One region of the Nonomuraea sp. NPDC049152 genome, then DNA from elsewhere that is predicted to be linked to it. Evidence: riboswitches for the same ligand, from Rfam matches in the RefSeq annotation. Region 1 holds a riboswitch; each other region holds the start of a gene.

Region 1 (7,134 bases):
CGCCGCCGACCGGTTCACGGCCAAGGGCGGCCTCCTGGTCAGGGGGCACGGGCGCGTCACGGGACCGAACGAGGTCACCGTGGGCGAGCAGGTCATCAGGGCGGGACGGGGCATCGTGATCGCCACGGGGTCGCGGCCCGCCGTACCGCCGGTCAAGGGTCTGGACGGCACGCCGTACTGGACCAATCACGAGGCGATGGAGACGGAGAGCGTCCCTGACTCGCTCGTCGTGCTCGGCGGCGGCGCCATCGGCGCCGAGCTGGCGCAGGTGTTCTCCCGGTTCGGGGCCGAGGTGACGGTGCTGGAGATGGCCGGCAGGCTGCTGTTCATGGAGGAGCCCGAGGCGAGCGCGCTGGTGGAGAAGGTGTTCACCGACGAGGGCATCGGGGTGCGCACGGGGGTGAAGGTCGACGAGGTGACCTACGAGGACGGTCGCTTCACGCTGGCGGGGGTCACGGCGGAGAAGCTGCTGGTGTCCACAGGCCGCAGGGTCGACCTCGCGGCGCTGGGCGTCGGCGCGATAGGGCTGGACGAGAGCGCGAGGGCGATCCCGGTCGACGACCGGATGCGCGCCGCCGAAGGGGTGTGGGCGCTGGGCGACGTGGTCGGCGAGGGCGCGTTCACGCACATGTCGATCTACCACGCCGACATCGTCGTCAGGCAGATCCTCGGCGAGCCCGTGCACGAGGCGGAGCACCACGCGGTGCCGAGGGTGACGTTCACCGATCCCGAGGTGGGCGCCGTCGGGCTGACCGAGGCGCAGGCCAGGGAGCGGGGACTCGACGTCAGGGTGTCCTTCACCGACCTGGCGGCCTCGACGCGCGGCTGGATCGCGCGGGCGGAGGGGTTCGTCAAGCTGGTCGCCGCCGACGGGGTCCTGGTCGGCGCGACGAGCGCGGGTCCGTGCGGCGGCGAGGTGCTCTCCATGCTGACGCTGGCCGTCCACGCGAGGATCCCGGTCGAACGGCTCAGCCAGATGATCTACGCTTACCCGACCTTCCACCGGGCCGTGTCGGCCGCTCTTCCCGGGCTGCTCCGCTGACCAGCGGGATCGCCCATCGGGTGCCAGGGTCCGCGTCGACGAGCAGGGCCCTGGCCAGCGCGGACAGCGGCACGGCCAGGATGGCGCCGAGCGCGCCGAGCGCGACCGACCACACCAGCAGCGACAGCATCGTGATGGTGGTCGACAGGCCTGCCGACTCCCCCGCGTACTTCGGCTGGATCACCGACTGGATGACGAAGTTCAGCACGCTGTAGACGACGATCACCCAGACCATGGTGACCCAGCCCGAGTCCAGCAGGGCCAGCAGCGCGGGCGGCACCAGCCCGAGGATGAAGCCGATGTTGGGGATGTAGTTGGTGATGAACGCCAGCAGTCCCCACAGCAGCGGCAACGGCACGCCGAGCAGCCACAGCGCCCCGGCGTCGAACACGGCCACGATGAGGCCGAAGACGCTGGAGACCACGAGGTAGCGACAGGTGCTCCTGGTGAAGTGGGTCAGCGCGCGCACCAGGTCGGGCCTGGTGCCTTCCAGCGCGCGGATGGCCGCCTGCGTCGGCCCCGCGTCGAGGCTCATGCCGTACACCAGCAGGAGGATCAGCACGAAGGCCGAGACGACGCCGAGCAGGCTGGACAGGAAGCCCTGCACGAGCGGCACGAGCTTGCTGGGGTCCAGCGCCTTGACCGCCGCGGTCATCTGGTCGGCGGTGATCCCGAGGGTGCCGAGCCACCGCGTGACCCCCGAGGCCATGGCGTTGTACTCCTCGGTGTAGGTCGGCAGCAGGCTCGCCAGCTGCGCGACCGAGACGGCCAGTGAGGCCACGAACGCCAGCAGCACCAGCAGCACGACCAGCAGCGGCACGGTCATCAGCACCCACGCGGGCGCGCCGCGCCGCTTCAGCCACGCCCGCAGCGGGCTGACCGCGATCGTCAGGGTGAGGGCGAGGAATGCCGGGCCCGCGATCGCGCTGGCGCTCCTGAGCCCCGCAAGGACGATCACCGCGGCGGCGAGGCCGATGAGGATCCGCAGTCCACGCGACATCATGCGTCACACTATGGCGACCGCCGCAGGTGGAAGCAGGTCACCGCGCCGGGGGCGGAGGTGGCGCGGGATGCGCGCGGGCGCATGAGGCCACGCTGTCACGAGATTTCGTGTCTTGGGTCTTTCGCGGGCCTGGCGGAGGGATGAACATCGGGTACGGGCAGTACCCGATGTCCTACCTCAGCGAGCGTTGGGACGCTTGCCGTGGTTGGCCGCCTTCTTCTTGCGGGCCTTGGTCTTACGTGCGCGCTTGGCCATGGCTTACCTCCTCATGTGATGATCCCAACCTCTCGCGAACGCGTCTGCCGCGACAAGGGCTTTCCCAGATTCCACTCCCCATGTTTCAACATAGATGTGTCATAATTTGGTGGAATCTGTTGGAAGGAGGGCACGTGCTCGCACCACAGCGGCAACAGGCGATCCTGGAGCGCGTCCGCCGCAGCGGCGGAGTCCGGGTGGCCGACCTCGTGCGCGAGCTCGGCGTCTCCGACATGACCATACGCAGGGACCTGGAGGCGCTCGCCGAGCGAGGCCTGCTGGAGAAGGTCCATGGCGGCGCCACCATCAACGGTCCCGGCTCGACCGAGGAGCCGGGTTTCGCCGCCAAGTCGATGCGTCAGCAGCCGGAGAAGGACGCGATCGCCCGCAGGGCCGCCACGCTTGTCCACCCCGGCACCGCCGTCGCGCTGTCGGCGGGCACGACCACGTGGACGCTGGCCCACCACCTGGTCGACGTGCCGGACCTGACCGTCATCACCAACTCCGTCCCCGTCGCCGACGTCTTCCACCGCAGCCCGCGCGCCGACCGCACGGTCGTGCTGACCGGCGGCGTCCGCACGCCCTCCGACGCCCTCGTCGGGCCCGTCGCCGTCGCGGCCATCAGACGGCTGCACGTCGACACGCTCTTCCTGGGCGTGCACGGCATGAGCACGCGAGCGGGGTTCACCACGCCGAACCTGCTGGAGTCGGAGACCGACAGGGAACTGGTCGCCTCCGCGCACCGGCTGGTGGTCCCCGCCGACCACACCAAGTGGGGCACGGTCGGCATCAGCACGATCGCGGAGCTGTCGGAGGCCGACGTCGTCATCAGCGACGCGAACCTGCCGGAGGAGGCTCGCGCGGAGCTGGCCGAGCGGGCGGGAGAACTGATCATCGCGGAGGACACGAAGTGAAGCGCACCATCGCGCACATGGCCGACGGCCGAGAGCTGATCTACTTCGATCGGCGCGACGACGCCGACAGGAGCGCGATCGACGAGCGCGAACTGCCGCCCAGGCCCGTCGCCTCCGAGTTGCGCTACGACCCGCTCACCGAGGAGTGGGTGGCGATGGCGGGCCACCGGCAGACCCGTACCTTCCTGCCTCCGGCCAGCGAGTGCCCGCTGTGCCCGTCGAAGCCCGGCATGCCGACCGAGATCCCCGCTTCGGAGTACGACGTGGTCGTCTTCGAGAACAGGTTCCCGAGCTTCTCCACCCATCTGGGTTCCTACACCGACCCCGGCGGCCTGAGCGAGGTGCGTCCCGGCGTGGGGCGCTGCGAGGTGGTCTGCTTCACCTCCGACCACGACTCGTCCTTCTCCGCGCTCCCTGACGACCAGGTGGAGCTGGTCATGGAGGCCTGGGCCGACCGCACCGCCGAGCTGTCGGCCATCCCCGGCGTGGAGCAGGTGTTCTGCTTCGAGAACAGGGGCGCGGAGATCGGCATCACCCTGGCCCACCCGCACGGCCAGATCTACGCCTACCCCTACGTGACCCCGCGCACCCGCCAGCACCTGGCGGCCGCGGCCCGTCGGCCGAACCTCTTCGCCGACGTGCTGGCCGCGGAGCGCGCCGGCGAGCGCGTGGTCGCCGGCAACGAGCTGTGGACCGCGTTCGTGCCCGCCGCCGCCCGCTACCCGTTCGAGGTCCACCTCTACCCGCACCGCCAGGTGCCCGATCTGGCCGCGCTCACCCAGGAGGAGCGCGCCGCCTTCGGCCCCGTCTACACCCGCGTGCTGCGGGCGCTCGACGGGCTGTTCGGCGTGGTCATGCCGTACGTCGCCGCGTGGCACCAGGCTCCCGTACGGCAGGGCCGTGACCTGGCGTATCTTCACCTGGAGCTGTTCAGCATCCGCCGGGCCCCGGAGAAGCTCAAGTACCTCGCGGGCTCGGAGTCGGCGATGGGCGCGTTCGTCAACGACGTGCTGCCCGAGGAGGCCGCGAGACTACTTCGATCACAGGTAGATCACTAATTGATGTCCGCTTGAACTCGCATTACCGGACATTTACTACTAATATCCCCTTTCACCGGCTTTCACAGCCGTTACATGCCTAATCCCGGGCGCGTTGCCCGGGAACCGGGGACCCACCAAGAACCTGGGGTGTATCCACGCGAGTGGTAGGGCCGCATCTCCCGCCCGAACCCGTCAGCTAACCCGGTCGGCAGACGGAGAGGATCGTTCGTGGCGTCCCCCACGTCTCGTTTCGCATGCGGCTTTCTTGCCGCGTTGTCCCTCGTAACCGGTTCGGCGACCGCGGCCTCGGCTGCCTCCAAGCCGTCCGAACCCGCGTTGCGGGCCGAGCTGAAGCAGCTCAACTCCAAGGTCGACAAGCTCATCGAGAGCTACAACGCCAAGCGCGTGTCGCTGGCCGAGGCGCGGAAGGCCGCCGAGAAGGCGAAGGAGCGGCTGGCGACGGCCGAGCAGACCCTGACCAGGGCAGAGACCGAAGCCTCCAAGATCACTGAGATGCGTTACCAGGCCGGCACCCCCGACCTGCCGACGCTGCTCTACACCCCCGACCTCACCACCTCCGCACTGCTCGAGCAGATGAGCGCCGAGCAGGACGCCGTGGTCAAGAGCGTCGCCGCGGCCCGCGACACCAAGAAGCAGGCCGCCGCCGACGCGCTCGCGCTCGCCGACCGGATCAAGACGGAGACCGACCAGGTCGCCGACGACCGGAAGGAGGCCGAGGGCATGATCAAGGACATCGAGAAGAAGCTCCAGAAGCTCGTGCCGACAGGTCCGGGGCGCAAGAGCGACGGCAGCTGGGCGCCCGAGCTGCCCACGGGCTCGGAGAACATCACGCCGCGGACCACGCTCATGCGCGACACGATCAAGAAGACGTTCGCGCTGCCGTTCGAGGTGGGCTGCTACCGGTCGGGCGGCAGCGGAGAGCATCCGCTCGGTCGCGCCTGCGACTTCATGATGAGCTCGGGCGGCGCCACACCGACGGCCGTCAACAGGGCGCTCGGCGACCAGGTCGCCGCGTGGGCGCTGAAGAACCAGAGCCGCCTGGGCATCAAGTACGTGATCTGGCGGCAGCGGATCAACAGTGGCAGCGGCTGGCGTGCCATGTCCGACCGCGGCAGCGTCACCGCCAACCACTACGACCACGTGCACATCTCGATGAACTGATCCTTGCAGGGGGTCGGCGGCGGGCGTACGTTTGACTCGATGACCAGATTCCTCCTTCCGGTCACGAGAGGCGCTCATGAAGACCGTCAACCTGATGGATCCCGGCCTGCTGACCGACCCCTTCAGCGGCTTCGCCGAGCTCAGGGAGGAGGCGCCCGTCCTCCACGCCTCCTTCCCCGGGCAGGACACCCCGATCTGGCTGGTCACCCGGTACGACGACGTGAAGACCGTGCTGAGCGACCACCGCTTCGTCAACGACCCCGGCAACGTGCCGGGCGCCGACGTCTCCAACCTGCGGGAGAAGCTCACCCAGGCGAGGGGCGTCCCGCCCGAGTACGCCGTCTACCTCACCCGCGGCATCCTCGACCTCGACGGCGAGGACCACCTCAGGCTGCGCAGGCTGGTCTCGCGCGCCTTCACCGCCAGGCGCGTCATGGAGCTGCGGCCGCGGGTGGAGGAGATCAGCGCCGCCCTCCTCGACGCGCTGCCGACCGACCGCGTCGTCGACCTCGTCGAGGAGTACGCCTACCCGCTCCCCATCACCGTCATCTGTGAGCTCGTCGGCATCCCCGAGGCCGACCGGGCGCAGTGGCGGGCGTGGGGCGCCCGCATGACCACCATGGAGCCTGGCGCCCTGGTCGAGCCGCTCATCGGCATCGTCGACCACATCCGCGACCTCATCCCCCGCCGCCGCGCCGAGCCCGCCGACGACCTGCTCACCGGGCTGATCAGAGCCCACGACGAGGACGGCGACCGCTTCACCGACACCGAACTGGTCACCATGGTGCTCACGCTCGTCCTCGCGGGCCACGAGACCACCGCCCATCTGATCGGGAACGGGACCGCGGCCCTGCTCACCCATCCCGACCAGCTCGCCAGGCTCCGCGCCGAGCCCTCGCTGATGCCGCGCGCCGTCCACGAGCTCATGCGCTGGTGCGGCCCCGTCCACGGCACGCGCCTGCGCTACGCGGCCGAGGACGTCCAGCTCGGCGGCACGGTGGTCAAGCAGGGCGAGCCCGTGATGGCGGTGATCGTGAGCGCGAACTTCGACCCGCGCAGGTTCGGCGACCCCGACCGGCTCGACATCGCCCGCGAGCCCGACAGCAGGCGCGAGGTCCACGTGGGCTTCGGACACGGCCTGCACTACTGCCTGGGGGCGGCGCTGGCCCGCCAGGAGGGCGAGGTGGCCTTCAGCGGGCTGCTGTCGCGCTTCCCTCGACTGCGCCTGGCGGTGGCTCCGGAGAAGCTGGAACGGCAGCTCCTGCCCATGTCGTGGCGGCTGGCCGGCCTCCCCGTGCTGCTGGACGGCTGACCGCGTCCTGCGCCCCGGCGGCGCGCTGGTGTTCTACGGCGTGCACCCCTGCTTCAACGGCCCGCAGATCCAGAACCGCGACGACGGGACGCTGATCATCCATCCCACCTACCGCGTGCCGGGCTGGCACGAGGCGGCGCGGTGGTGGACTCCAGGGGGCATCAGGTCGCGCTTCGGCATGCGGGGAACGGTCGGCGTCACTCCTCCAGCGGGTCCATAATCACTCGTTATGACAGAAACCCGCATCAATACCCCGTTCGTAGCAGACGAGCGGGACATGCTCGACGCCTGGCTCGACTGGCACCGCGAGACGCTCGCGATCAAGTGCGAGGGCCTGACCGACGACCAGTTGCGCGAACGGTCGGCGGCCCCGTCCACGCTGTCGC
Region 2 (7,134 bases), on a different contig from region 1:
GGGCCTGCTGTCGAGTCCGAGCGACCGCCGCAGGTCCGCTGCATCCACCGACGGGTGGAAGAGGGACGGGTCGACGCCTGGCGTGAGCCGTACGAGCTTGGCGGGAGGCACCACCCCTGCGAGCCTGGCGTGGGTGTAGGACCCCAGGTAGGTGACCACGTCGGCGTGGGCACCGATCCGCCGCATCAGCGGGCGGAAGAGCGGCGAGGACTCGTGCCCGTGGGTGAGCATGACGATCCTGCGCGCTCCGGCGGCGCGCAGGCTGGGGGCGAGGAGGCCGAGCGGGGCGGCGGCGCCGAAGACGACGGTGTCGGCGCGGTGGGCGGCCACGAGCCTGGCCGCCCTTCGAGCCACGGCCACCGTGGGAAGCATGAGTGAGGTGGGGTGCCTGACGACCGGGTACGGCTGCCGCCGGTCGAACTCCTCACAGCCGCGCCACCGTGAGGCGTAGACGAGGACGGAGGGGGTGCGGAGCGCGAGCCCGTGCACGAACGACTGGATGCCGCCCGGCCGGGGAGGGAAGTCGTTCGTGACGACGAGGACCCTGGTCATGGGCGAACCCTGGCCGCCGGGCCGAACCCGAGGACAAGGCGGGAAATCCCGCGTGCGGAACGAACCATGGTCACACGAAGAGCCCTGGTCACAGGGAGAACCGTGGTCACGGGACCGGGCCCGCTCACGGGGCGTTCATGAGCTCCCATGAGCGGGCCATGGCGATGCGCTGCGGTGCGGTCGGGTGCGAGGCATAAAGCACATATTCCACGACATCAGGCGACAAGTCCGAAATGTTGGTAATGGCAAGCCGCTTTTGCATGGAGATGAACGTCTCAGGGTCTCGGGTGAGGTCGAGCGCGTGCAGGTCGGCTCTGGCCTCGATCTGACGGCTGACGACGTTCTGGGCAGGCCCCGACAGCACGGTCGCCAGCGACAGGAAGCCCATGATGGCGCCTACCGTCAGCGGATCCGAGAGCGGCCGCCGCCACAGCGGAGCCAGGCAGAACAGCAGCACCACCCCGAAGGCGGCGCCGAGCCCGCCCACGAGCGTGCCGTTGAGCACGTCGTTGTACTTGGCGTGCCCCAGCTCGTGCGCGATGATCAGCTCCACCTCCTTCTCCGGCGCGGCGAGCAGCGTGTCGTAGACGACGATCCTGCGCGTGGCGCCGAACCCCGACACGTAGGCGTTCAGCGCGGTGGTCCTGCGGGAGGCGTCGGCGACGAGCACGTCCTCGACGGGTACGTCGGCGCGCTCGGCCAGGTCGAGCAGGTCGGTACGCAGTTGTCCCGCGGGCATCGAGGTGAAGTCGTTGAAGAGCGGCTCGAAGACGATGGGATAGATGAACGAGGCGCCCACCGTCAGCACGAACGCGCCGACGGCCGCGGGCACCCACCAGCTCTTGAAGCGCCTGGCCAGACCGACGATCACCAGCACGATGACGGACAGCAGCGCCACGCGCACGCCGATGCCCTTCAGTCTGTCGCCCGTCCAGCTCCCCCAGTTCTGGGTGGAGAGCCCGAAGGCGCGCAGCTCGGTCTCGTACCAGACGCCGAGCGGCCAGCGCAGCAGCTCGACGACGGCGGTCAGCACGACGACGCCGAGGATGACCCGCAGCCACCACGGCCCCCTGAGGCTGCCGAGCAGGCGCTCGCCGAGGGGCGTGGCCACGAGCAGCCCCGCGAACACGATGGTCAGCCCGAGCGACAGGTAGGCGGGCGCGCTGGTGGCCGCGTCGAAGGCGCGGGAACGGGCGATCTGGGCGGCGGTGAAGTCCCGTGCGGGATCGGGTGGTACGGAGGGACCGTCCCGCATGAGGTCCCATGGCGTGGTGAGCGCCACGACCGCGAGGATCGCCACTCCGAGCACCACCAGCGCGATGCCCGCCCGCCGGTCCAGCCACCTCATCGGTTTCCCCCCACGTCGGTCAGCTCGTTCCGGACATACTCCCGCCAGTGCGCGGCGAGCGTGCGGACCGACAGGCCCAGTGGCTCCAGCGCCTGGCCGAGATCCTTTCCGGCAGCCCGATAGTAGAGGTCGACGAGCGCCTGCCTGCCGTACCTGGTGGCGATCAGGCGGCAGGCCAGCCACGCCTCCTGGTAGACCTGTGCGAGCCGTGGCGAGCCCGGCGCGAAGTCGGCGTCGGCGGGCAGCGAGGAGGGGAGCCGGCCCGCGCGTGCCTCGGCCGTCAGCTCCGCCGCCGCGACCGGCGTGCCGAGCCCGGAGCGCAGGTAGCCGACGTAGTCGGCGAAGCCCTCCCGCAGCCACACCGGCCGGCCTTCGGCTCCGGCGGCCACGTGGGTGAGCTCGTGGGTGAGGACGACGTCGCGGCCGACAGGCGTCAGCCGCGCGAAGGCGCCGGGCAGGACGATCACGCGGCCCGCCGAGGCCAGCGCGGCGAGACCTTCCACGGGTCCCGTGCCCGCGAGCGCGGCCGCCTCCGCGGTGGTCGAGGGCATCAACACCAGCGGCCGTACGGCACGCCGCAGGACGGTGGAGACGGTGAGTGCCGCCGTGTCGGCCCTGGAGGCGAGGTCGCGGAGGAGGGCGGCCTCGGCGTGGTGGCCGACGACGAGCGAGCGCTTGCCGTACGCCACGGTGACGCCCGACTCCCACAGTCCTCTGGCCGCGGGCGGCAGCCACCGCCCCGCCGACCCCGCCACCGTGCAGATCACCGGGCAGGCCAGCGCGGCCGCCAGCAGCGTTCTGCGGGTCACCACGGCTGCGATGCTAGCCCGGACAGGCCAGAGCCCCGTCCGAGGGGGGATGGACGGGGCTCTGGACGTCCGGCTAGGCGCCGGGGCGAACCGCGCCGGCGAAGGAGGCCTTGCGCCAGCCGTTGAGCTTCTCGATCCGCACGGTCTTGCCTGTGCTCGGCGAGTGGATCATCCGGCCGTGGCCGACGAACATGCCCACGTGGCCCTTCCCGCGAAAGAACATCAGGTCACCTGGCTTGAGGTTGCTCCACGTGACCTTCTTCTTGATGCGTGCGTACTGGCTGTACGTCACGCGCGGGATCTTGATGCCGGCCTTGGCCCAGGCGTACTGGACCAGTCCTGAGCAGTCGAAGGCGCCCGGTCCCGTGCCGCCGAAGCGGTAGGGGTCGCCGAGCTGCCTTCTCGCCATGGTGACGGCCTTGGTGGCCTTCACCCTCTGCCGAGCGGTTCTGGTCTGCCGCTTCGCCTTGGACGTCGACGCCGCGGCCGTCTTCACGGCGCTCACCGTTCTCACGGCGGTCACCGCCTTCACGGTCACGGTCGCCTGTGCCGTGGGTGCGTGGAGGACGACTCCTCCCATCGCCGCCACGACGCCGCTCAGGGCAAGGCAGGACAGACGGGTTTTCTTCAAGGGGGTAGACAGAACGTCTCCTTGGGACTTCCACGAATGCCTACCGGGTTAGCTGACGGGTTCGGGCGTGGAAGTCGCCCTTCCGGCCTTCAGGCCGGATTCACCCCAGGAACGTGGTTCCCCGGCTCCGTGCTCCATGCCGCACGGACTCGGCAGGTCGACCGCGCACGCCTGTCTGGGGGCTCGGCGCGGCGACCAGCGGATCTTTATGCGTGCACACCGGCCACATCGGGGCCGGTGGACGTTGCCTGCGCCATGGCTTGGTCGCCGCGAAGCGAGAAGGTACCCGGATGCCCAACGGCAGGCAAAGCCGGAGTAAAGATGTCAAGATCACTAACCCATACTTGTCAGAACAGGATCCGCTGCTCCACGAAGTGTTTCGTTATTCGAATGTGACCCTACTCACACTTGCATAAATGCCGACTTGTCAGGTCCCATCTGTCACTTCAGTCACACCCGTAACATCAGCGAAAAGAGGGCCTTCGCATGCTTGATGGGTGGGCGTTGCGCGTCCTGCTGGAGGTCGGACGGCGCGGCTCGTTCTCGGGAGCGGCCGAGGCCCTGTCAATGACCCAGCCCGCCGTCTCGAGGCAGATCGCCACGCTCGAACGCCGCGTCGGCGTCACGCTCTTCCACCGCCGTCCCAGAGGCGTCCAGCCGACCGAGGCGGGCCTGGCGGCCCTCGAGCAGGCCGAGGCCGTGCTCAACGGGATGAGCCTGTTCGAGACCAGGTTGCGGGCCTTCACCACGGCGGAGGCAGGCAGCGTCAGGGTCGCCGCCTTCCCCAGCGCGGCCACCTGGTTCGTGCCCGAGAGCTTCCGCCGCTTCGCCGCGGCGCGCCCAGCCGTCGAGCTCTCCCTCACCGTCGGCGGCGAGGGCCTGCTGGAGGGCACGATCGACGTCGCCCTGCGCACCTCGTGGGATCGCGCGCCCGAGCCGGGGCTCGAGGTGCTCGACCTGTTCGAGGACGAGCTGCTGGTCGCCCTGCCCGCCGGGCATCCGCTGGCGGCGGCCGAGCGCGTACGGCTGGCCGACCTGGCCGCCGAGCCATGGGTCGACGGCACCCACCCCGACTGCCTGGGCCCGATCGCGGAGCTGGCGGCCGCGATGGGCGGCGCGCCGAGGGTCAACCACCTGTGCGACGACTGGAACGGCCGTCAGGGCCTGGTGGCGGCAGGCGTCGGCGTGATGCTCTACCCGTCGATCGCGGGCAGGGCCGTACGCGCCGACATCAGGCTGGTGGAGCCGTCGCCGCGGCTGCCCGCCAGGCGGATCAGCGCGGTCTTCCTGCCTTCGCCGGGCCGCCCGCCCGCAGTGAGCGCCTACCTGGGGGTGCTGCGCGAGTTGAGCGAGAACTACGGGCGGATGGCGCCGACGAGCCGCCCGCCGTAGGAGGACATCGGGACGACCTTCACGACGTCACCCGTCTGGGGCGCGTGCACGATCTTGCCGCCGCCCGCGTAGATGCCCACGTGTCCGAGACCGGAGCTGAAGATGAGGTCGCCGGGCTGCAACGAGTCGAGGGAGACCCTGCGCTTGGCGCCCCACGCCCACTGCTCCCAGGTCGTGCGCGGCAGCGACACGCCGCCTGCCCGCCACGAGGCCTGCGTCAGGCCCGAGCAGTCCCAGCCGCCGGGTCCCGTCCCGCCGTACTGGTACGGCTTGCCGATCTGCGCGTAGGCGAAGCTGAGCACGGAGGCGGCGTTGCCTGAGGCGGAGCCGGTGTACTTGAGGCCGGTGCTGTTCGGGTTGCCCACCTTGTAGGCGCCGAGCTTGCGCAGCAGCTTCTCCTGCTCCTTGACCAGTTCGAGGATCTTGTCCTTCTCCGACTTGACGTCGTCGCGCAGCTTGTCCGCCTCGGTGAGCGCGCCCTGGGCCTGCTCCTTGTCGGCCTTGAGCTGGCGGTTCTCCTCGTCGAAGGCGGCGAGGGTCTGCGCCCGCTCGGCCGTCATCTGGTCCATGAGCGCCATGCCACCGAGGGTCGCCGTGGGGTCGGCGTCGCTCAGCATCGAGGTCCACGAGATTATGTCGGCGCCCTGGTAGGCGTTGACCGCCATGCCGACGACCTCGGCCCGCAGGCCCGCCACCTTGGCCAGCTTGCTCTTGTATCTGTTGTTGAGGCCGGTGAAGCTCTTCTTGGCCTTCTTGTACTTCTCCGTGGCCGTGTTGTACCTGTCGACGACCTTGTCGGCCTTGTCGTTGAGCTTCTCGAGCTTGGCCTTCGCCTGCGCGATCGTTGGTTTGGGATCGGCGACCGCGCCGTCCAGAGGCAGAAGAAGAGCCCCTATCGCGAGACCCGCAGCCACCGGTATCCGGCCAAACCTCACAGCGACACGCCTCCCAGTGATCACGCCTGGGGCGAAATAGTACAGAAGCGTTGCCTACGAGCTCAAAATGTCGCCCAATTCGTGACCTAGGCTCGGCCAAGTCGGCGCAGGAGCAGCGCCGACTGCACGGGCCGCGCGCCCATCCTGCGTACCGACTCGGCCACCTCGCGGTCGGAGGAGACCACCGCGATCGCCCTGCCCTGCGGCTCGGCCCTGACGAGCTGGCGGATCAGGTCGTCGGCGATCTCGCCGGGCGCGCTGAACATCACCCGCACGCCGCGCGGCGCCACGACCTGCACGGGCGCGTTGAGCTCCGCGCCGTCGAAGACCACGGTCACCTCGACCCTGGTCTGGGCGACCAGGCCGCCGAGGCCGGTCATCAGCCGGTTGCGCTGGTCGGCGAGGGTGAGCGTGCCGTACCCGGTCTTGGTCACGTTGTAGCCGTCGATGATCAGGTGGACCTGCGGCAGCGCCAGCAGCTGGTCGAGCAGCTGCGGGTCGTCGTCGGCCAGCGCTCTGGCGGGCACTCCCCGCACGGTGGGCGCGCCGGGGGCGACGGCGGCGACCGAGTCGGCGGGCCTGCTGATCGTGGTGGGCAGCGCCAGCTCCCTGCGCAGCCCGGCCGAGGCGTCCTGGAGCGCGTCGAGCAGCACCCTGATCCTGGCGTCCTCGATGCTGCGGCCCTCGCGAGCGGCCCTGCGCGAGGCTTCGAGCTGCCGCTCGACGTCGGCCAGGCGCTCCTTCATCCGCCGCAGCTCCGACTCCCCCGCGCTGCCGGCCGTGGACGCGGCCAGCTTGGCCTCCTCCGCGACCTGGACCATGTCGGCGGCGTGCCGGTCGGCGGCCTTGAGCCGCTCCCTGGCGTCGTGGAGCTTTCGGCGCAGGTCGGAGTTCTCGGCCCTGGCGGCCTTGAGCTGCTCGCGCAGCCTCTCGCTCTCTTCCTTGGCCGCGGTCTTCTGGGCGGCCAGTTGCTCGCGCAGCCGCGTGACCGTCGCCTCCTGGGCCGAGCCTTCGGCCGCCACGGCCGACTGCTCCAGGTCGGCGCGGGCCATCTCCACCATTTCCGCCCACCCGGGCGGCCTGGTCAGATAGGCTGCGGCCGCTACAAGCACGGGGTCAGCGGCGGGCGGCACGTTGCCCTCGGCCAGCGAGGCGACCAGCTCGGGCCAGCCCTTCTCGATCGACTCGGCGACGGCCTCGCGGAACTTCTTGTCGTTCTCCAGCTGGGCGGCGATGGGGGCGCTGCCGAGTTTGGCGCGTTTGCGCGGGTCGAACTTCGCGATACCGCGGAGCGGTGTCGGTACGGCGGTGGCGGGCATCGTGCCGAGCAGCTGCGCCGCCAGATCCACCACATTGAGCCGCACCTGCTCAGGAAGTGGACGAGACAGGCCTTCACCGGCTGAGCTCATCCCACTGCCTCTCAACTGACCCTTCGCGATTGTCCTACTCACCAAGAGTAAGGCTGTC
Region 3 (7,134 bases), on a different contig from region 1:
TGCTGGCCGCCGTCGGCGCCGTCCTCCTGTGGACCTGGTACGGCCTGGCCAACGCCCGCTTCCTGAGCCGCCACCGCGAGGTGCCCGGCGGGGCGTGGTCGACGGTGATCGGCCTCGGTACCGGCGTCGTCACCCTGGCAGGACTCCCCGTGGCCGCGCTGTCGGGGGAACTCTCGCCCGACCCCCACCCCTCAGGCGAGACGCCGGGCCTGCCCACGTTCGTCCTCGCCGTGCTCGTGCTGGGCATCGTGGTGTCGTGGGCGGCCACGGGCCTGTGGAACGTCGCCTCGGCCCGGCTGTCGCCCACCGCCGCGGGGATGCTCATCAACGTCGAGACCGTCGCCGGGTTCGCCTACGTCTACGCGGCACGCGGCGAATGGCCTCCGCTGGGCCAGGTCGCGGGCTTCGCCCTGATCCTCATAGGCGTGCTCCAGGTCGTACGGCTCCCCGTCACAGTGGGCCGGCCCGCTGACAGCAGGCTCGGCCGTGCCATGTTCCTCTGAACCCGAGCTTCGACTCCTTCGGGAGCTCCGGCCGCCCGCCCAGGACCGGTCCCAGCCGTCGGCGCCGGCGGGCGATGGGTCACGAACGGGCCCCGATGCTCCGGCCGCTCGCGGCGGCCGGGCGGACGACTGGTCAGTGGCCGGGCGTCAGGAAACCGTCGACCACGCGGCGGACCTTGTCGACGGCGTCGTCGCCGTTCGGATGGTCCTCTCCCCCCGGGTATGCCGCCCGCCGGTGAGCACCTGACGGACACCCATTCCCGTGCGCGGCTGGAGCGGCGGCGATCAGGCCAGGGCGATCGGGCCGAGGTAGGTCCCGCCCGAGACGTCGATGGTCTGGCCGGTCACCCACCGGCCCTGCGGGCCCGCGAGGAAGCCGACGACGTCGGCGACGTCTTCGGGCTCGCCGAGCCGCCCGAGCGCGGTGATCGCTTCGAGCCCGGCGACCACCTCGGGGATGGAGGTGTAGCCCGCGGTCATGTCGGTCCGCACCGCGCCGGGCGCGACCGTGTTCACCGTGATACCGCGCCCGCCGAGCTCGTTGGCCAGTGACGGGGCCATGGACTCCAGCGCCGCCTTGCTGATGGTGTAGCCGATCTGTGTGGAGACCGCGAACCGGCTGGCCGTCGAGCCCATGTTGATGACGCGGCCGCCATGGTTCAGCAGCGGCAGCGCGCGCTGGATCACGAAGAACGGCGTGCTGACGTTGATCGTGAGCAGCCTGCCGAACTCCTCCTGGGTGACCTGCGAGATCGGGTTGCCCGAGCCGATGCCCGCGTTGTTGACCAGGATGTCCAGCCCGCTCCCCGCCAGTCCCGCGGTCAGGCCCTCGAACAGCCGGTCCACCGCGCCGTCCTCGCCGAACCGGGCCCGTACGGCGAACGCCCGGCCGCCTGCCTCCTCGATCCGCGCCACGGTCTCCTTGGCGGCGGCGTCGTTGCCGCCGTAGTGGACGGCGACCAGGGCGCCCTCGGCGGCCAGCCGCAGCGCGACCGCCCGGCCGATTCCCCGCGATCCACCCGTCACCAGCGCTGTCTTGCCGGTCAGAACGTCCATCTCCGCTCCTCGCTCAGTTGGCTGGTCCTCGGCGGATCCAGCGATGGCTCAACAGTCGCGGCGGCGGCTCACCGTACGCTCACCGACGGCTCACCGGCCCAGGACTTCACCGGCTGAGGAGTTCACCGGGCTGAGGGGCTTGCCGGGCCGAAGGGCTTGCCGGGCTGAGAGGCTCGCGGGCTGAAGGGCGTGGCAAGGGGGAGGGCGCCCGAGGGGTGGTTTGGAGACCGGGGGTGGCTTGCTTGGGGGAGCGGGGGGTGGTTTGGGGGCCGGGGGTGTCGCCGCCTCGTGGGTCGATGGCTCCGGAACGCGGGCGGCACCGTTGGGCGAGCCTCGGAGACCTCGGTCGGGGATGAAGCCCAGGGGCCACCGGACGTCGGGCCGATGAGGAGGCCGCCCTATCTGGCGGTCCCGCCAGGTGGCGGTGCCGTGTCTGGCGGTTCTGGTCAGGTCCCGCTGCCCCTGCCTGGTGGGTCTGGCCAGGTCGCCCGCGTGAACTCTGCGATCGGCAGGGCGGACGCCATGGCGGCCACGGCGAGTTGCCGGGCGTGTGTCTCGTGAACACGGAGCCAGGCGGCCGTAGGCGTCAGGGGGTGTCGGGAAGGAAGGTGTTCCGCATCCGTCCGCCGGCGTTGTTCACCAGGGGCTCGACGGGACCGAACACCTTCTCCGCGTGGTGGAACAGGGGGGTGGTCGCGGTGGGATCCATGAGGTCGGCCTTCAGGCTGTCCGCCTGCCCGGCGAGGGCTTGGCGGCGGCGGATCCGACCCCGTGGTGGGCCCCGGTCACCGAAGGGACGCGCCCGCTGAATCGTGTATCGGTCAACGGGCCATCCTGGCAACGGGGCCTGGGGGGTGTGAACGGATTGTCAGCTGGAGTAGTTGGGGTAGCCGTACCCGACGACCTGCGAGGTCGGACGGACGCGCTCCTCGACCGCTCCGTTGCCGGTGTTGCCCTCGACCGTGGTGATCGTGCCGTCGCCGTTGCCCTTCTGGACGAAACCGACGTGGTTGATGTCGTCGAGGGCCTTGCTGCCGCTCCAGGAGAAGAAGACGACCGCTCCGGGCTTGGGCGTCTGGCCCCAGCGCTTGTTGGCCTTGAACCACTTGGCGTGGGCCACGGTGTAGGCGTCCCAGCCGACCTGGGGGCGGGCGCCGGTCTGCTCGCCGACCCAGGAGACGAACATCGCGCACCACGCGGCGTTGGCGTAGGCGCGGACGTTGCCGCCGTCCCTGGCGACGGTCTCCCTGGCGCGCTGCGAGTTGACGTACCAGTTCTGGAACTTGGTGCCACCGCCGGCGGAGTTCTCCCTGATGCCGATCTGCTTCTTGGCCTCGGCGAGGACGGCGGCGGCGGACGGCATGGCCTTGGCCTGGGTCGTGCTGGTGGTGCTGACCTTGCCCGCGTCCTCCTTGGGAGCGTTGGCGAGGGCGGCCACGCGCGGGCCGTCGGCAAGCGGGAGCTTGTCGGCCTGGGCGATGTGGCTGGGTACGAGCGAGCCGGCGATGACGACTGCGCCGAGCGCGGCATGCGCGTAGTTGAGCTTCGGGGCACGGCTACGGCTGTGCTTTGCCATAAGAAGGGGAACTCCTTGCTAGCTTCCTGCCGCTTACCGGGTTAGCTGACGGGTTCGGACGCGAAGCTGCCCTACGGCACGGTGTGCCGATTCACCCCAGAGAGATTGGGTCCCCGGTTCCGCATGGAGCGGATTCAGCGGTCACAGGTGAACCTGTGATGATTGCAATGTCTGGCTATGTCCGGATTGCCCGGTTTATGCCTTGAGTGAGCCTAAGGTAATACATGAGGCAAGTAGCTTACAAATTGATAAAGGTCTGGCGATCATCTACGGTCGGGTCATGTCGCCACAGGACCTGTTCAACAGGGGGCTGCTGGAAGACGGACACCGTCCGGACGAAGCCCGGCGATGGTATCTGCTGGCGGTCGAATCCGGTCATCCGGCGGCCGCCCAGCGGGCGGCCTTCAACCTGGCGCTGATCGAGGACGAGAGCGGTCATCTCGACGAGGCCCGCCACTGGTACGGCAGAGCCGCCACGCCCAGGGCGATGTTCAACCTCGGCGTCCTGGAGGACTGCTGCGGGAACACCGATGCGGCGCGCCGCTGGTACAGCAAGGCCATCGAATCGGGCCACGCGGAAGCGGCCCCGCGCGCCATGTTCAACCTGGGCCTGCTGGAGGACAGGGAGGGCCGCTCCGCGCGGGCACGGGCCCACTTCCGCATGGCCGCGGGCTCAGGGCACGAGGAGGCCGCCGCCCGCGCTAACGAGCGCCTAGCCTGATCCGCGCGTCCTCCAGCATCCGCATCATCGCCAGGCTCTCGTCCAGCGGCATGATCGCGCTCTCCGTCCTGCCCTCGGCCAGCGCCAGGCGCACCTCGCGCACCTCCTCGGCATAGCCGTTCATGGCGGGGTCGAGGACGAGTTCCTCAGGCTCCACGCCCGGCCCGGACAACAGGATCCGCTGCGGCGCCCAGAACGGCGCGGCGATGTCGGCCCGCAGCCCCGTCCCCACCACGGTCGCGGTGTTGGCCAGCGGGCTGAGCAACGACGTGTCGAGCAGCGCCCGTGCCCCGCCCTCGTAGGTCAGCAGCGCCCCCACCTCGGCGTCCACGCCCGAGGGACCGAGCGAACCTGTGAGATGCGTCTCAGCCGGCTCGCCGAGCAGGAGCTGCGCCAACCCGAACGGGTAGATCCCCAGGTCGAGCAGGACTCCGCCACCGAGCGCCGGGTCCCACAGCCGATGCCGTTCCTCGTACGGCATGACGAACCCGAACGACGCGTGCACCGAGCGCAGCGCCCCGAACCGCTCCTCGGCCAGCAGCCCCCTGATCAGCGGGTTGAAGCGCATCCACATGGCCTCCATGAGGAACACGCCCGCCTGCCTGGCCAGCTCCACCATCCGCTCGGCGTCGGCCAGGCTCGCGGTGAGAGGTTTCTCACACAGCACCGCCTTGCCCGCCGCGATGGCCGCCTCGGCCACCTCCAGGTGCTGCGCGTGCGGCGTGGCCACGTAGACCACGTCCACGGCCGGGTCCTGGCACAGCCGCGCGTAGGAGCCGTAGGCCGAGTCCGCGCCGAGCGTCGCCGCCAGCTCGGCCGCCCTGCCCTGGTCGCGGGAGCCCACCGCGGCCACCCGCATGCCGGGCTCCGCCGCGATCACCGCGCCGACCGTCCTGGCGATCCCGCCGGTGGCCGCGATTCCCCAACCCAAGTCACGCATGAGAGTCCTCTCTGTCGGCGATCGATCTTCCCATCACCTCGGACACGCGTACGGCCCGCGCCTGGGGGCGCAGGCCGTACCCGGTGGGCGGTTCAGCCCATCCAGTTGAAGGTGGCGGGGTCGGGGCCGAGGCGCGTGCCCTTGTTCAGCGCGCCGATCGCCGCCATGTCCTCCGCGTCGAGGGTGAAGTCGAAGACGTCGATGTTCTCCCTGATCCGCGAAGGGGTGACCGACTTGGGGATCACCACGTTGCCGAGCTGGATGTGCCAGCGCAGCACGACCTGGGCCGGCGACTTGCCGTGCTTGTGGCCCAGCGTGGCCAGCGCGGGGTCGTCGAGCAGCCCTCTGCCCTGGCCGAGCGGGCTCCACGCCTCGGTCAGGATGCCGTTGGCCTCGTGGAAGGCGCGCAGCTCGGCCTGGGGGAAGTTGGGGTGGAGCTCGATCTGGTTGATCGACGGGATGATCTCGGTCTCGTTCATCAGCCGCTCGAGGGTCTCGATCGTGAAGTTCGAGACGCCGATCGCGCGGACCTTGCCGTCCTTGTAGAGCCGCTCCATCGACTTCCACGCCTGGACGTACTTGTCCTGCGCGGGGACGGGCCAGTGGATGAGGTAGAGGTCGAGATGGTCGAGGCCCAGCTTCGACAGGCTCGTCTCGAAGGCCGCCTCGGCCTTGTCGTGCTCGTCGTTCCACAGCTTGGTGGTGATGAACAGTTTCTCGCGCGGCACGCCCGAGCGGGCGATCGCGCGGCCGACCCCCTCCTCGTTGTAGTACAGCTTGGCGGTGTCGATGCTGGTATAGCCGGCCTCGATCGCGCTGGACACGGCTCGCTCCGCCTCGTCGTCGGGGACCTGCCAGACGCCGAAGCCGAGTTGCGGTATCTGAACACCGTCGGTGTTGAGCAGCAGCGAGTTCATGTTCATGCCTCCATTGTTCACTCCGCGTTAGCTGGCGCTTCGAGTGGGCGTCCTAGCGTTGCGCGTGTCGTGAACGAACAGGAATCCGTGGCCTGGGTGGAGTCGCCACTACAGATGCTCTGCGCCGTCGAGGCCCACCACGCCGGGCTGCTGGGAGACCGGACGCTGGTGGTGCCGCGCGCCGGGCTGCGCCCGCTGGCGGCCACCAGGCGTGAGCTGGTCAGGCTCGACCTGCCAGAGGGGCTCGAGCTCGCCCAGCCCAGCGAGCGCATGCCCCGCAGGCTCAACGCCGTCGGCGACGCCTTCTCCGGGAGGGTCCAGCTGCGCTGGGTCACGATCCGTCCGGGCCGCGTCGTGATCGTCGACGACGGCCTGGCCACCATCAGGCTGCTCGAACTGCTGTCGGCCCGCCCCGTCAAGCCGCTGCTTCGGGCCCGCGCCACCCCGAGCACGTGGCGGAACACCCTCGGCCTGTTGGCCGCTCGCAGGCTGCGCGGCACCGCCCGCAAGGGCGCGCTGTCGGTCTTCACCGCCCTTCCCGTGGAAGGCGGGCTGGCAGAGGCCGTCCGGCAGGCGGGCGTCGGGCTGGAGCGCCATGACTTCGCCTGGCTGCGTGAGCAGCCGATGAGCGCGCCGGGCCCCTCCGAGCGGACCGTCGTGCTCGGCACCTCCCTGGTCAGGAACGGGCTGGTGCACCGCGAGCACTACCTGCGCTGGCTGACGGGGCTGGCCGCGGAGGAGCCGCTGGCCTACTACCCGCACCGCCGCGAGGACCCCGTCGACCTGGCCATCATCCGTGAGCGGCCGGGCATCACCGTCCACGCCCCCGGCGTCCCCGCCGAGCTGACGCTGCGCGGCCTGTCCGCCGGGCAGCGCGTGGTCAGCCTTCCCTCGACCGCGATCAGCTCGCTGCGGGTGCTGCTCTCCCCGCGCGGCGTCGCCGTCGAGCCCGTGCACGTGCCCGACGACTGGTGGACCAGCCGCGCGGCGCCTTCCCTCCGTTCCCACCTGCAGATGTTCACGGGAGTGCCCAGTTGAAGGTCCTGGCCCTGGCCGATTCCGACTCGTACCTGAAGTGGGCGGCCAGCCTCCTGGACGACCTGCCTCCCGACTGCGTGACGGAGCTGGCGGTCGTGCGCACCCCGATCACCCCCTCGCCCGAGCAGATCGCCGCCGCGGTCGCGGGGACCAGGGCCTCGGCCGTCCCCGTCCTGTCGGCCAGAGCACTCAGGCGTACGGCGGAGCGGATACGTCCCGACGCGATCCTCGTGGCGTGCACGGGCCCCGTCGTGGACGTGCTGGTCGCCGAGGTGTTCGACGGCCTGCGGCCCAGGCCGGTCTTCGTCACCGGGCTGCCCGGCATCTCGGTGCCGGCGACGGAGAAGGCGTGGCTGTTCCGCAGCGGCTGCGACCTGTTCGTC
Region 4 (7,134 bases), on a different contig from region 1:
GCCCCACTCCGCCTCATGGGGTTTGTGGGAGACGCGCCCTTTATGCACGAGCCGCCCGGCGACGGGGCGCGGGACGGCTGTTGTCGACTCTCCGCCCCGACGATAGCGCCCCCAAAGACGGCGACCACCAGGCGGGGTGTCCCACCTAGCCTAATGCCAGTCTCTCCAGAGTTCTTACCCGATCGCCCGGAAAATCCTGAAAAATCGGTTCCTGGCGGTAGATGCACACTTCAGTGAGGGTCTTTGATCACCAAGGAACCCGCCCACCTGTCATGCAACCCCCGTTGCAAGGGCTTGTCGATCAAGATAGACAGCCCGACGGCGAACACGAGGATTCCCACGACGACATTGGCGCCAGGAATCTCCAGGAGGGCGATGGGCCCCGGATAGAGGATCGCGCGTTTCGACAGATCCACCAGCGACAGCCGCCGCCCCGGAGCGGGCGCCAGGCTTATCTTCATGATCACCTTCCCGAAGGTGCGGCGGTGCCGGTAATGCGCCTGGCAGTCATAGCCCGCATAAGCCAGCCCGATGACGAGCCAGGCCAACAACCCCGGCAGCCAGTCGCCATACACCGCGAGAAGGCCTACAGTCCGCAACAAACCCCAGGCCGCGATGAACAGGATGTAATAGAAGACCCCGATGACGAGGGCCTCAATGCTTCGCGCGACGAGCCGTTCCCACCAATCAGCCGGTACGGCCCGCACTCCCGCCGGCGGCGCGACCATAAGGCCCATTCTGTACGCCCGCCGACCGCGATTACAGGGCCTAGGACACGAAAACGGGAGCCGGCCTCATGCCGACCCCCGTTTTACAGGTATCGCCTTACTTGATCTTCACGACGACGGTGTTCGCCACCTTGTCGGCGAAGGTCTGCTGCAACGGCTTGTCCCAGAGCTGGGAGGCGGCGTTGACGCCCATCGCGGCGAACGCGAGAAGCCCGCCGAACCACGGCACCAGGTTGAGAATGGCACCGCCCCAGGTGATGGCCGCCCGCTTGATCGCGGCGTCGCTGGATAGGCCGCCGGGGCCCACGGTTCCACCGACCGGGACGATCTTGATGCCCATGACCATCTTGCCCAGAGTCTGTCCCTTGGACTTGGTCAGCAGGAACTCGTAGCCCACGTAGAACAGTGTTGCGATGACGGCGAGGATCGCCGTGAGCACGCCCGCGCTCAGGCCGCTCGTCGCACCGGTGTTGATGTCGTAACTGGCGAACAGGACCGCGAAGAGGATCGCGCTCATGATGAACCAGAAGATCCCGAAGATCACGCCGTCGACGATGCGGGCGACCAGACGCTGCCACCACTCGGCGAGCGGGGCGGGCGCGCCCGGCGGCTGCACTCCGGCCGGAGCCCCGTACGGCTGGCCGTAGCCGGGCTGCCCGTAGGCGGGCTGCTGCTGCTGGCCGTAGCCGGGCTGGGCGTAGGGCTGCTGCTGGCCGTAGGGCGACTGCTGGCCGTAGCCGGGCTGCGACTGGCCCTGCTGACCGTAGCCCTGCTGGGGCTGCTGACCGTAACCGGGCTGCTGGCCGTAGGAGGGCTGCTGCTGGCCATAGCCAGGCTGCTGACCGGACGCGGGCTGGCCGTAGCCGGGCTGCTGGCCATAGCCGGGCTGACCGTACTCCGGCTGCTGGCCGGAGCCGGATTGACCGTACTCCGGCGGCTGGCCCGAGGAGGCCTGCTGGCCGTACCCCTGCTGCTGACCGTAGTCCGGCTGGCCGTAGCCGGGCTGCTGGCTGGAGGAGGGCTGCTGCTGGCCGTAGCCGGGCTGCTGGCCGTAGGAGGGCTGCTGCTGTCCGTAGCCGGGCTGCTGGCCGTAGTCCGGCTGCCCGTAGGAGGGCTGCTGCCCCGAGGAGGAGGGCTGCTGGCCATAGGGAGGCTGCTGCTGGCCGTAGCCGGGCTGCTGGCCCGAGGACGCGGCCTGCTGGCCGTAGCCCTGCTGCTGACCGTAGCCGGGCTGGCTGTAGCCCTGCTGGCCGTACCCCTGCTGCTGCTGGCCGTAGCCCTGCTGCTGACCGTAGTCGGGCTGCTGCGCCTGTGACGGCTGACCGTAGCCGCCGCCGTCCTGGCGGTAGCCGACGATCGTCACGTCAGGATCGGGCTGCTCGCCCGGGCGTCCTGCGTTCTGCTGACCGTATCCGGAATTCTCATCAGGTTGATCCTGCGGATACGGCGGCTGTCCGGTGCTCACCGTGTCACCTCGCTTCGATGGCGCATGTGGCACATGTCAGGACACATGCTTGCTGTTGCCCAACGTATCGACATGAGTATCAACAATCACCTTTCCTCTTGGTCAACGCCATAGTCAACTGCTTCCAGATGGAGCAGCATCCTGGTGTTGCCAAGGGTGTTGGGCTTGACGTGCTCGAGGTCGAGAAACTCGGCCACACCCTCGTCGTAGGAGGCCAGCAACTCGGCGTAGACCTCGGGCGATACCGGAGTTCCCTGGATCGGGACGAAGCCATGCCGGGTGAAGAAGTCGACCTCGAACGTCAGGCAGAAGACCCTCCGAAGCCCCAGGTCGCGGGCCGTTCTCACCAGCGCGGTAACAATACGGTGACCGATACCTGAACCTTTGACCGCGGGGTCCACGGCGACCGTGCGAATTTCGGCGAGATCCTCCCAGAGCACGTGGAGCGCGCCGCAGCCGACGACCTGGCCGCCGCGCTCGGCGACCCAGAACTCCTGGACATCCTCGTACAGCGTGACCGTGGCTTTTTCCAGCAGCTTTCGGCCCGCTCCCGCGTAGATGTCGACCAGGCGCCTGATCGACCTGACGTCCGGCGTGCGGGCTCGCCGTACGACGATCTCGGTGTCCTGCATTGCGCGCTCGACGACCTGCTCCATGGCCCTTCAGCGTACCTAGCCCGTTTCGGCCCATCCTTAACTGCCGTCACATGGCGCTCTGTAGCGAGGCGAGCACAGTCCGCATCTCTGCACGACAAGCCCGACAAACCATCGTGAATCTCAGTAAAGGCTTTGCAACCTCCTGGTCGATCGGCCTTTTGTGTGATCTGCCCGTGATCCTTCGGATGCGCTTCCTCTACTGGATTGGCAGTTCTGGTTGAGCACGAACCTTGCTTGCACTAGTGTCCACCGACGATGTCCCCCACGCGCCAGGCGTGGAGACACGCCTAATCCCCCACACGGGGAGCCGGGGACCCGCCGGCGGCCACCAGCCGTCAAGGGGTGAGTCCGAGCTCGCGCTCGGTAGGGCTGCTCCGGCCCGAACCCGTCAGCTAACCCGGTCGGCGACTACGAGAGGAGCTGGTTGGTGAAGCGCAGGCGCATCCGCGAGGGGAAGTCCGCGGGCGAGCACGCCCGCCCCCACGAACCGGGTTCCTACAGGAAACGGTTCGCGATCGTGGGCGCCGCGATGGCCGTGCTGGCCCTCACCACGCCTCTGGGCTCGGCCACTGCCGATCCCAAGCCGTCGCTCAAGGAGCTCTCCAAGCGCGTCGAGAAGCTCCACAACGACATCGAGACGCTCACCGAGCAGTACAACGGCCAGCGCGAGAAGCTCAAGAGCGTCAAGAAGTCCGCGGACAACGCCAAGAAGATCCTGGCCACCAGCGAGGCCGACCTGGCCGCCAAGCGGGCGCGGGCCACCCTCCTGGCCGAGAGCACCTACATGTCCGGCGGCCTCACCGACGGGCTCGCCTTCGCCAACTCGGCCGACCCTGACGCCTTCCTCGACGCCGCCGCCACCTCCTTCGCCCTCAACCAGCAGCAGGGCCAGGAGGTCAAGGCGCTCGCCGATTCCATCGCCGCCGCCGAGAAGGCCAAGGCGACGGCCAAGACGCGGCTGGCCGAGGTCCAGAAGCTCGTCGACGACCTCGGCGGCAAGCGCGACAAGATCACCTCGATGGTGGCCAAGGTCGAGAGCAGCCTGTTCAAGAGGGCGATCGGCGAGGCCGGCCGGCCGGGCACCCGCGCCACCAGGGTCAACCTGCCGATCATCGGCAGCGGCAAGGCGGCGGAGGCCGCGCGGTGGGCGCTGACGCAGCAGCTCAAGCCGTACGTGTGGGGTGCCGAGGGTCCAGGCTCCTACGACTGCTCGGGGCTGGTCATGGCCGCCTACCAGCGCGTCGGCATCAGCCTGCCGCACTACACCGGCGACCAGTGGACGGCCGGCACCCACATCACGCGCGAGCAGCTGCGCCCCGGCGACCTGGTCTTCTTCTACAGCGACCTGCATCACGTGGGCATCTACCTCGGCGGCGGGATGATGGTGCACGCGCCCCAGACCGGCGACGTCGTCCGGATCGCCGCGATCGGCAACAGGCCGTTCGCGGGAGCCGTCCGCATCGCCGACTAGACGGGACCGTCCGCAGCCGACTGGGCGGGACCCGTCCACACCACCGACCCGGCCGCGCCGCCGATCAGCGTCGGCTAGATGAGTCTTCGGCGCGCCGCCCAGGCCACCGCCTCGATCGCCGTGGCCACGCCGATCCTGTCGCAGATGACGCGCAGGCGACGACGGACCGTGCGGCCGCTGATCTCCAGCGTCCTGCCCACGCGGTCGACCGTGACGCCCTTGGCCAACTCCGCGAGGAGTTCCAGGTCATCCTGGCTCAGCACGACTCCGTCGTCGGTGAGCACATCCATCGGGAGCCCTCCCACCAACAGCACAACCCTGCGACGTCTCGGCCCGAGCAAGCCGCTCGTCTCGCAGACGGTAAACGCATACGGGAAAGGTCGTCAAGGTCGATTCGCTCGACGCTTGACGGCGGCTATTGACTTGATCGTTTCTATATGAAGAACTCGGATGGCGCGTGGTGCGCAGAACGATCCACAACCGCCTTACAGGAAACTGTCCTTATCCGGAATTTCGCCCTGATTGTTCGCCGTCCAGTTGGGCGTCATAGCGTTCGCGGGCGAGCTCGACGTCCTCGATGTGACTCTCGGCCCATTCCTTGATCGCTGCCATGAGTGGCAACAGGCTCGTTCCGAGTGGTGTGAGGCGATAATCGACCCGCACGGGCACCGACGCGGTCACCGTTCTGGAGACCAGACCGTCCCTTTCCAGCCCGCGAAGTGTCTGGGTCAGCATCTTCTGACTCACGCCCGCCACCATCCTGGCCAGATCGCTGTAACGCATCGACCCATTGGCAAGAGCGGTGAGCACCAGACTGACCCATTTGTCGCTAAGAGCGTCGAGCAGCTTCCTTGAAGGGCACTGGGCGATATAGGCGTCATAGGCCTGCTTGGCCTCGGCGCGGCGCGCGGCCGCCGTCATGGTCGCCAACGGAGCTCCCTCGGGTGAGTAACGCACTTCCAGGTGCCTTCTTACCAGAAGAGAGCAACACTCCCTAGCGTCGGCGGCATGACGACAATGCGTGCACTCATCGGGGGGTCAGGCTCTCCCGAGCTCATCGACGCACCGATCCCTCAGGCGGGGAAGGGCCAGGTGCGGATCAAGGTCGCGGCCGCGGGTGTGAACCTGTTCGACCTCGCGGTCGCGGCGGGAACGCTCACCGACTACGGCGTCGCCCGCGAACTCGACTCCTACGGGCTCGGCTTCGACGCGGCAGGCGTGATCGACCAGGTGGGCGACGGCGTCGCCTTCACACCCGGCCAGGAGGTGATCGCCATCGTCGGCCGGCTCGAACTGCCGACCAAGGCCCAGGCGGAGTACGTGGTGGTCGACGCCCACGCGGTCGCGCCCGCGCCGCAGGGGATCTCCGCGGTCGAGGCGGCCACACTGCCGCTCAACACGCTGACCGCTTGGCAGGCGCTCGACAGGACCAATCTGAACCAGGGCCGGACCGTGCTCGTCACGGGCGCCGCCGGTGCGGTCGGCGGGTTCGCGGTGGAGCTGGCGGCCGCCCGGGGCCTGCGGGTGGTCGCCGCGGCGGGGAGGGACGACGAGGAACTGGTGCGAGGGTTCGGCGCCGAGTGGTTCGTCTCTCGGGATGAGGACCTCGGCGAGGCGGTCAGAGAGCGGGTGCCTCACGGGGTCGACGCCGTGATCGACGCCGCGGTGACCGGGCTGGCTGGGCTGAACGCGCTGCGCGACGGCGGCGTGTTCATCACGCTGACGGCGGGCGTGGCGCCGGTCGCGCTGCGCGGGACGGACGTGACGACCGTGTTCTTCAGGGAGGAGCCGCGCCAACTCGCCGAGATCTCGCGGCTGGCCGGCCTCGGCCGCCTCACCGCCAGGGTCGCCGGCACCTACCCGTTGGAGAAGGCCGCCGACGCGCACGCCCGCCTCGCCGCCGGCGGCCTGCGCGGCCGCCTGGTCCTGACTCCTTGATCGGGTACGGCACCAGCGGCTCGACCCACGAGAACACGACGCCGGCCGTTCGCGGAGAACGGCCGGCGACACGCCGCGCCCGACGTCACCGTGGGGTCAGTGGGTGGGCTTCACCAGCGGGAACAGGATCGTCTCCCTGATGTTCTTGCCGGTGAAGGCCATGATCATCCGATCGATGCCCGCCCCCATGCCACCCGTCGGCGGCATCGCGTACTCGAGCGCCTGCAGGAAGTCCTCGTCGAGCTGCATCGCCTCGAGGTCGCCCCCCGCGGCCAGCACCGACTGCTCGGTGAGCCTGCGGCGCTGCTCGATCGGGTCGACCAGCTCGGAGTAGGCCGTGCCGAGCTCGGTGCCGAACCCGATCAGGTCCCACTTCTCGGTGAGCAGCGGGTTGTCGCGGTGCTGCCTGGTCAGCGGCGAGGTCTCCAGCGGGTAGTCCATGACGAACGTCGGCTGGATCAGCGTGTGCTCGACGAGCTCCTCGAAGAGCTCCTGGACGAGCTTGCCCTGGCCCCACTTCGGGTCCCAGTGGATGTCGCGCTTGTCGGCGTGCTTCCTGATCTGGTCGAGCGGGGTCTCGGTGGTGATCTCCTCACCCAGCGCCGAGGAGACCGAGCCGTACAGCGTGATCCGCGGCCACCTCTCCAGGCCCAGGTCGATCTCGACGCCGTCGTGCACGACCACGGTGGTGTCCAGCGCGGCCACGACCGCCTTCTGGTACATCCGCTGCGTCAGATCGGCCATATCGTCGTAGTCGAGGTAGGTGCCGTAGGCCTCGAGCATCGTGAACTCGGGGTTGTGCGTGGAGTCCGCGCCCTCGTTGCGGAAGTTGCGGTTGATCTCGAAGACCTTCTCGATGCCGCCGACCACGAGCCG

Evidence for each region. A riboswitch is a leader RNA that binds a small molecule or an ion and turns the genes downstream of it on or off. The one in region 1 is predicted to bind cyclic di-AMP.
Region 2: another riboswitch for cyclic di-AMP. It lies ahead of AB0B45_RS01845 (C40 family peptidase); the one in region 1 lies ahead of AB0B45_RS26900 (hypothetical protein).
Region 3: another riboswitch for cyclic di-AMP. It lies ahead of AB0B45_RS13350 (CHAP domain-containing protein); the one in region 1 lies ahead of AB0B45_RS26900 (hypothetical protein).
Region 4: another riboswitch for cyclic di-AMP. It lies ahead of AB0B45_RS30850 (NlpC/P60 family protein); the one in region 1 lies ahead of AB0B45_RS26900 (hypothetical protein).

The regions. Positions count from the first base shown of each region.
Region 1 is NZ_JBEZDO010000015.1:207,712-214,845, reverse strand. Features, by position in the region: gene AB0B45_RS26920 (NAD(P)/FAD-dependent oxidoreductase) at 1-1,042, shown strand, start outside; gene AB0B45_RS26915 (AI-2E family transporter) at 969-2,045, opposite strand; gene AB0B45_RS26910 (DeoR/GlpR family DNA-binding transcription regulator) at 2,435-3,214, shown strand; gene galT (galactose-1-phosphate uridylyltransferase) at 3,211-4,272, shown strand; cyclic di-AMP (ydaO/yuaA leader) riboswitch at 4,339-4,479, shown strand; gene AB0B45_RS26900 (hypothetical protein) at 4,528-5,436, shown strand; gene AB0B45_RS26895 (cytochrome P450) at 5,513-6,748, shown strand; gene AB0B45_RS26890 (hypothetical protein) at 6,777-6,968, shown strand; gene AB0B45_RS26885 (DinB family protein) at 6,978-7,134, shown strand, end outside.
Region 2 is NZ_JBEZDO010000001.1:384,925-392,058, forward strand. Features, by position in the region: gene AB0B45_RS01830 (glycosyltransferase family 4 protein) at 1-552, opposite strand, end outside; gene AB0B45_RS01835 (M48 family metallopeptidase) at 677-1,900, opposite strand; gene AB0B45_RS01840 (hypothetical protein) at 1,897-2,712, opposite strand; gene AB0B45_RS01845 (C40 family peptidase) at 2,783-3,340, opposite strand; cyclic di-AMP (ydaO/yuaA leader) riboswitch at 3,363-3,505, opposite strand; gene AB0B45_RS01850 (LysR family transcriptional regulator) at 3,827-4,732, shown strand; gene AB0B45_RS01855 (NlpC/P60 family protein) at 4,696-5,646, opposite strand; gene AB0B45_RS01860 (NYN domain-containing protein) at 5,754-7,031, opposite strand.
Region 3 is NZ_JBEZDO010000006.1:15,266-22,399, forward strand. Features, by position in the region: gene AB0B45_RS13335 (DMT family transporter) at 1-503, shown strand, start outside; gene AB0B45_RS13340 (SDR family oxidoreductase) at 789-1,559, opposite strand; gene AB0B45_RS13345 (hypothetical protein) at 2,146-2,268, opposite strand; gene AB0B45_RS13350 (CHAP domain-containing protein) at 2,428-3,135, opposite strand; cyclic di-AMP (ydaO/yuaA leader) riboswitch at 3,151-3,285, opposite strand; gene AB0B45_RS13355 (hypothetical protein) at 3,416-3,856, shown strand; gene AB0B45_RS13360 (Gfo/Idh/MocA family oxidoreductase) at 3,837-4,796, opposite strand; gene AB0B45_RS13365 (aldo/keto reductase) at 4,889-5,713, opposite strand; gene AB0B45_RS13370 (hypothetical protein) at 5,783-6,751, shown strand; gene AB0B45_RS13375 (DUF6716 putative glycosyltransferase) at 6,748-7,134, shown strand, end outside.
Region 4 is NZ_JBEZDO010000019.1:133,647-140,780, forward strand. Features, by position in the region: gene AB0B45_RS30835 (RDD family protein) at 231-728, opposite strand; gene AB0B45_RS30840 (RDD family protein) at 826-2,193, opposite strand; gene AB0B45_RS30845 (amino-acid N-acetyltransferase) at 2,280-2,849, opposite strand; cyclic di-AMP (ydaO/yuaA leader) riboswitch at 3,124-3,271, shown strand; gene AB0B45_RS30850 (NlpC/P60 family protein) at 3,277-4,320, shown strand; gene AB0B45_RS30855 (LuxR C-terminal-related transcriptional regulator) at 4,395-4,610, opposite strand; gene AB0B45_RS30860 (helix-turn-helix domain-containing protein) at 4,822-5,241, opposite strand; gene AB0B45_RS30865 (NADP-dependent oxidoreductase) at 5,329-6,258, shown strand; gene lysX (bifunctional lysylphosphatidylglycerol synthetase/lysine--tRNA ligase LysX) at 6,355-7,134, opposite strand, start outside.